DNA from 2 places in the Saccharothrix saharensis genome. Region 2 is predicted to be linked to the other one. Evidence: riboswitches for the same ligand, from Rfam matches in the RefSeq annotation. Region 2 holds a riboswitch; the other holds the start of a gene.

Region 1 (3,595 bases), 1.1 Mb from region 2:
CCGCGAACTCCGGCCACGTCACGGGCTCCATCTCGGCCGTGGCGTTGAGCTTCATCGTGCACGAGCCCAGCGGGATCATGCTGCGGTCCAGCGCCACGTCCTTGTCCGACAACGACCGCAGGTACCGCAGCAGCGCGGTTTCGGAGCGGTGCGCGTGGAACACCGGGTGGGTCAGGTAGTCGCTCGTGCGGCGCAGGTCCGCGGGGATGCCGTCGGCGGTGTCGGCGTCCAGGCCGTCCACGTCGGCGACGGTCACGCCGAACGCCTTCCACACCAGTTCCAGGTGCTCGCGCGTGGTCGTCTCGTCGCACGCGATGGACACCACGTCGGCGTCCACCTGCCACAGGTTCACGCCGAGGTCGCGCGCGGCCGAGACGACGGCGGCGGCACGGCCCTCGACGCGCGCCCGCACCGTGTCGAAGAACTCGCCGTGCACGATCTCGACGCCGCCCTCCAGCAGGCCGGCGGCGAGCACGGTCGCCATCCGGTGCGCCCGGGTCGCGATCGCCTTCAAGCCCTCCGGACCGTGGTACACCGCGTACATCGAGGCCATCACCGCGAGCAGCACCTGCGCGGTGCAGATGTTGCTGGTGGCCTTCTCGCGACGGATGTGCTGCTCGCGCGTCTGCAGCGCGAGGCGGTAGGCGAGCGAGCCGTCCGCGTCCACGGACACGCCGACCAGCCGGCCGGGCAGCTGCCGCTCCAGGCCCTGGCGCACGGCCATGTACCCGGCGTGCGGCCCACCGAACCCGATCGGCACGCCGAAGCGCTGCGTGGTGCCGATGACGACGTCCGCACCGATCTCGCCCGGCGGGCGCAGCAGCGTCAACGCCAGCAGGTCCGCGGCGACCACGGCCTGCGCACCCGCCTTGTGGATCTCCTCGATGACCGACGCGTGGTCGAGCACCACGCCGGACGCACCGGGGTAGGACAGCAGCACGCCGAAGAAGTCGCCGCCCAGGCCGAGCCCCTCGATGCCCTGCGACAGGTCGGCGGTGACGATCTCGATGCCCAGCGGCTCCGCGCGCGTCTCGATGACGGCCAGCGTCTGCGGCAGCGTGTCGGCGTCGACCACGAACTTGTTCGACTTGGCCCGACCCGCGCGGCGGACCAGCGTCATCGCCTCGGCGGCGGCCGTGGACTCGTCCAGCATCGAGGCGTTGGCCAGCGGCAGACCGGTCAGGTCGGCGACCATCGTCTGGAAGTTCAGCAGCGCTTCGAGGCGGCCCTGGGAGATCTCCGGCTGGTACGGCGTGTACGCGGTGTACCAGGCGGGGCTCTCCAGCACGTTGCGGCGGATCACCGGCGGGGTGGTCGTGCCGTAGTAGCCGAGCCCGATCATCTGGGTCATCGGACGGTTGCGCGCGGCGAGGGCGCGCAGCTCGGCCAGCGCCTCGGTCTCGGTGGCGGGCGCGGGCAGGTCCAGCACCAGGTCGCGCTCGCGGATCGACTCGGGGACGGCGTGCTGCGCCAGTTCCTCCAGCGAGCCGACACCGATCACGTCGAGGATGCGGGCCAGCTCGGCGGGCCGCGGGCCCACGTGCCGGTCGGCGAACGGGGTGCCGTGCTCGAGTGCGGCGAGGGGGATGCGGTCCTGCGTCATCGGTGCTGGCCTCCAGGGCTCCGGACAGACTTCTGCCGTTGCCCTCCCCCTCTGTCTTCTGCCCGGTGTCGGGCGCCTGAGAGCTTCACCCGGCTGTCGGGCTTGCACCGTCGGCGGGGTCGGTCGGTCGTGCCCGACCCGCTTTCCAGAGGCGTCTCACCCGCACGGTCCTTGCGCCTGAGAGGTTCCGGGGAGGATTTGCTCCTTCGGCGCCGAGACGGACTCGGACTCTCCCGCACGGGATAAAGCGACTACGCGCGGAATCGTACCCGTCGGAGGGGTGAACGGTACCGCCGGCGCGACGTGGATCTCAGTGCGCGCCGGTCGACCCGCCCGGTCAGCCGATGGCCCTCGTCCGCCGGCGACGGGACAGCTCGTCGTCGGCCGCCTCCACGATCTCGGCCCCGTCCGCCCGTTCGGCGGGGAAGTCGTGGATCGTGCCGCTGATCTCCCGCATCGCGCCGGAGACCGCGATGCCGAACACCCCCTGACCGCCCTGGAGGAGGTCGACGACCTCTTCCGGCGACGTGCACTCGTAGACCGTGGTGCCGTCGCTGAACAGCGTGATGCGGGCCAGGTCCTGCACGCCGCGGCGGCGCAGGTGGTCCACCGCGACCCGGATGTTCTGCAACGAGACGCCGGTGTCCAGCAGTCTCTTCACGACCTTGAGGACCAGGATGTCCTTGAACGAGTAGAGCCGTTGGCTGCCTGAGCCCTGCGCACTCCTTATCGTGGGGTTGACCAACCCCGTGCGCGCCCAGTAGTCCAGCTGGCGGTAGGTGATGCCCGCGATCTGGCACGCGGCGGGGCCGCGGTACCCGACCAGCTCGTCCGGCAGCGAGGAGTCCGGGAACAGCTCACCCTGTTCGCCGGATCCGGCCCGGATGGGCGCTTCCTCGACCACGCCTGCCTCCCCTCGGTCCGGCCACGACGACCGGCGACCAACGTGAAGCCGCCGCGGTGCCCGAATCACACCGTGGCAATTCACCTGAGTTCGACGGTAAGACCGGCTAGGGGGCAGGTCAACGCGACGCGCGGGGCGTGTCTGACCTCAACGTGAGGTAGAGGTTGAGAGAGTCACCCGTCGTAAGCCATTCGGGTGACGTTTAGTGATCGTTTAGCCGAGCAACGTTGACGTTGTGTAATTCAGGGGTGTGACGCCTGATGGTGGCACGCGGGGTTGATCCACAACGCACCGCGCACGCTTGCGAAGGGCCGTTCACGGTGTGGGGCCGGGGTCGCGGCCCTTCGTGGGCGGGGTGGGGTGGGTTCGGGTGAGGGCCTCTTTGTCAAGCACCCGACCCGTCGGACCTGAGCGGGTCGGTGGACCCCTGCGGGGCGGTCGAAGGTCTGAAAGCTCCGAAGCGTCCTCGCCGGACGGGCCCGGGGTGCGGACGGGCCGGGCGGTGCGGGCCGCGAAGCTCCCGCTTCCCAAGTCGAGGGGTTCGTGTCATCCCGCCGAGCTGGCTGTGCCCTGCCGCGCGTGCCGAGGGGGCGTGGTCCACTGATGGCGCACCACTGCTTCCGATGTCGTCCCCTTGACGCGTGTGGCAGCCCGGAGGGAAGTCGGTGGGATGACGCGAAACCCGGACCACCATCCCCATAGGAGATGACGGCGGTCCGGGTCGTCATCCTGCTGGTGCGCCAGTCCGACGAGGACGCTTCGGATCTTCTGATCTTCCGGAGCAGCTCGCCGCGAACGCGGGTCGGTCGGCTTACGTGTCCGCCCCGCGGAAGTCCTCCGGCGAGACCGAGTCGAGGAACTCGCGGAACTTCTCGACCTCGTCCTCCTGCTCGTCGGGGATGATGAGGCCCGCCTCCGCCAGCACGGACTCCTCCGCGTGGATCGGCACGCCGATCCGCAGGGCCAGCGCCACCGAGTCGCTGGGCCGCGCCGAGACGCGGATGTCGCCGTCGAAGACGAGCTCCGCGAAGTACGTGCCCTCCTGCAGGTCCGTGATCCGCACCTGCTCCAACTGCCGACCGAGGGCT
Region 2 (3,595 bases):
CTTGATGACCTTGTCCAGGGACACGAAGTGCGAACCGTCCCCCCGCAACGCCATCCGCGCCGCCGTGATCGCCTTGATGGACGCCAACGCGTTGCGCTCGATGCACGGGATCTGCACCAGCCCGCCGATCGGGTCGCACGTCAGCCCCAGGTTGTGCTCCATGGCGATCTCGGCCGCGTTCTCGACCTGCTCCGGCGTCCCGCCCAGCACCTCGGCCAACCCGCCGGCCGCCATCGAGCACGCCGAGCCGACCTCGCCCTGGCACCCGACCTCCGCGCCGGAGATGGACGCGTTCTCCTTGAACAGCACGCCGACCGCGCCCGCGGTCAGCAGGAAGCGCACCACGCCGTCGGCGGACGCACCCGGCACGAACCGGGTGTAGTAGTGCAGCACCGCGGGCACGATGCCGGCCGCGCCGTTGGTCGGGGCGGTCACCACGCGGCCGCCGGCGGCGTTCTCCTCGTTCACCGCCAGCGCGAACAACGTCACCCAGTCCATCACCCGCAACGGGTCGGTGGCGTAGTGCTCGGCGGTCATCCGCCGGCGCATCTCGGCCGCCCGCCGGCGCACCTTCAAGCCGCCGGGCAGCACGCCGGTCTCCGTGCAGCCGCGCTCGACGCACTCCTGCATCACGTCCCAGATGTGCAGCAGCCCCGACCGCACCGACGCCTCGTCCCGCCACGACAGCTCGTTGGCCAGCATGACCTCGCTGATCGACAGCCCGGTCTCCCGGCACCGCGCCAGCAGCTCGTCACCGCTGCGGAACGGGTGCGCGACCGGCGTCTCGTCCGGCTTGATCCGGTCGGTCCCGGTGGCCGTCTCGTCCACCACGAACCCGCCGCCGACCGAGTAGTACACCGCCGAGTCGACCACGGTGTCACCCGAGTGGGCGGTGAAGCTCATCCCGTTCGGGTGCAACGGCAACGACTTGCGCCGGTGCATCACCAGGTCGGTGTCCTCGGTGAACGCGATCTCCCGCACGCCGGCCAGCCGCAGCCGCCCGGTGGACCGGATCTCCGCCACCCGCCGCTCGGCCTCGACCGGGTCGACCGCCTCCGGCCGACAGCCCTCCAGGCCGAGCAGGACCGCCTTCGGGCTCCCGTGCCCGTGCCCGGTCGCGCCGAGCGACCCGAACAGCTCCACGTGCACCCGGTCGACCGAGCCCAGCGCGGGCCGCAGCCGCTCGGTGAACAGCATCGCCGCGCGCATCGGGCCGACGGTGTGCGAGCTCGACGGCCCGATCCCCACGGAGAACAGGTCGAACACGCTGATCGCCATGGCGTCAGTCCCCGGTCAGTTCCGCGTACTTCGCCGCGGTCAGCAGCCCCGTCGCGTCGGTCACCGCCACCTTGAACAGCCACCCGCCGCCGTACGGGTCGTTGTTGATCAACGACGGGTCGGCCACGGCCGCCGGGTTGACCTCGACCACCTCACCGCTGACCGGCGCGTACAGGTCGCTGACCGACTTGGTCGACTCCAGCTCGCCGCACACCTGGCCGGAGGTCACCGCGGTGCCGACCTCGGGCAGCTCGACGAACACGATGTCGCCCAACGAGTCCGCCGCGTACGAGGTGATGCCGACCGCCACGGGCTCTTGGGTACCCGGCGCCCAGTCCACCCATTCGTGCTCGGGCGTGTACAGCAGGTTGTCCGGAAAAGTCACGACAGCGCTCCCTAGGACGGCAAGGTCTTCGACCCCACTCTGTCCTGGGACCTGAGAGCTTCACCGACGCCGCAGCGTCGGCTTGCACCGTGGGTGCGCCGGACGTGCGCGCTTTCCAGAGTCGCCTCACCCGAGCGGTTCTCGCTGCCTGAGAGTGTGCGGGGTGCTTGCTCCTTCGGCGCCCCGGCACGATCACCGAGGTCTCTCCCGCGCGGGTTCCGGCGCTCACGACGCGCCGCGGCCGATGTTCAGTTGGTCGCCCGAACGCTAGGTGCCGACGCCGACGGGTGTCAACGCGCCCCCTGACTTGTTCCGCCCGCACAACCACGCACGGCCGTGTTGGTGGGGTCGACACGATGACACCGAAAACGCTGTACCGGACCTTGGGTGTAACAACGGCCGAAGGAGCCCACCGTGCGGATCGCAGTTCCCCGCGAGATCAAGAACCACGAGTACCGCGTCGCGCTGACCCCGGCGGGCGCCCACGAGCTGACCCAGCGCGGCCACGACGTGGTCGTGGAGACCGGCGCGGGCCTCGGTTCGGCGATCACCGACGAGGAGTACCTGGCCGCCGGCGCGAAGGTGCTGGCCACCGCGGACGACGTGTGGGCCGAGGGCGACCTGGTGCTCAAGGTGAAGGAGCCCATCGCGGAGGAGTACCCGCGGCTGCGCAAGGGCCAGGTCCTGTTCACCTACCTGCACCTGGCCGCCGACCGGCCGCTGACGCAGGCGCTGCTGGACTCCGGCACCACCGCCATCGCCTACGAGACCGTGCAGACCCCGAACGGCGCGCTGCCGCTGCTGGCGCCCATGTCGGAGGTGGCGGGCAGGCTCGCACCGCAGGTGGGCGCGTTCTCGCTGATGAAGCCCTCCGGTGGGCGCGGCGTGCTGCCCGGCGGCGTGCCCGGCGTGCACCCGGCGCGCGTGGTCGTCATCGGCGGCGGCGTGGCGGGCCTGAACGCGGCGGCCATCGCCGTCGGCATGGGCGCGGACGTGGAGATCCTGGACACCAACGTGGACCGGCTGCGCCACATCGACGCCCTCTACCAGGGCAGGCTGCGCACCGTGACGTCCAACCGGTTCTCCGTCGAGCAGGCCGTGCGCGAGGCCGACCTGGTCATCGGCGCGGTGCTGGTGCCCGGCGCGAAGGCGCCGAAGCTGGTGAGCAACGAGCTGGTGGCGGACATGAAGCCCGGCTCGGTGCTGGTGGACATCGCGATCGACCAGGGCGGCTGCTTCGCCGACTCGCGGCCCACCACGCACGCCGACCCGACCTACCAGGTGCACGACGCGGTCTTCTACTGCGTGGCGAACATGCCCGGCGCGGTGCCGCGCACGTCGACCTACGCGCTGACCAACGTGACGCTGCCGTACGCCGTGGCGCTGGCGGACCACGGCTGGGAGGCGGCCCTGCGCGGTGACGCGTCGCTGGCGCTCGGCCTGAACGCGCACGAGGGCCTGCTCACCAACCTGCCGGTGGCCCAGGCGCACGGGATGACCCACACGCCGCTGGACGTCTGAGCACCCACCTGCCGCGAAGGGCCCCGCTCACAGCACGTGAGCGGGGCCCTTCGGCAAGAAAGACGGCCCGCTCAACCAGCCTGGGGGTCACTGGGAGCGGGCCGCGTCACCAATCCTAGCCGGGAACAGGGGTCCGTGCCCAGCGACCCCACCGATCCGGCCCACAGTTCGCCCGGCGGTGGCAACGCGCCGTGCCCGCGCTCAAGCGATCGAGTGAACTTGGGTGATAACGGGTAAGTCACGACGACCCCTCGACCGATGGACAGGGCAGGAACTCCGCAGCTACGGAGCGGGGTCGTCCGCTCGCGCGGCGTCGTGCCGCGCCATCGCCGATCGGAGCGCACATGGCTGAACCCGAGGGCTGGATCGACTGCCACGACCCGTTCGGGCGAGACCGGTCGATGACCGTGC

Evidence for each region. A riboswitch is a leader RNA that binds a small molecule or an ion and turns the genes downstream of it on or off. The one in region 2 is predicted to bind glycine.
Region 1: linked by a shared signal. The riboswitch ahead of gcvP (aminomethyl-transferring glycine dehydrogenase) and the one ahead of gcvH (glycine cleavage system protein GcvH) in region 2 are both predicted to bind glycine.

The regions. Positions count from the first base shown of each region.
Region 1 is NZ_VFPP01000001.1:6,932,268-6,935,862, reverse strand. Features, by position in the region: gene gcvP (aminomethyl-transferring glycine dehydrogenase) at 1-1,603, opposite strand, end outside; glycine riboswitch at 1,759-1,849, opposite strand; gene FHX81_RS31695 (MerR family transcriptional regulator) at 1,941-2,507, opposite strand; gene FHX81_RS31690 (bifunctional nuclease family protein) at 3,319-3,595, opposite strand, start outside.
Region 2 is NZ_VFPP01000001.1:5,814,656-5,818,250, reverse strand. Features, by position in the region: gene FHX81_RS26215 (L-serine ammonia-lyase) at 1-1,278, opposite strand, end outside; gene gcvH (glycine cleavage system protein GcvH) at 1,283-1,663, opposite strand; glycine riboswitch at 1,789-1,883, opposite strand; gene ald (alanine dehydrogenase) at 2,078-3,184, shown strand; gene FHX81_RS26200 (hypothetical protein) at 3,529-3,595, shown strand, end outside.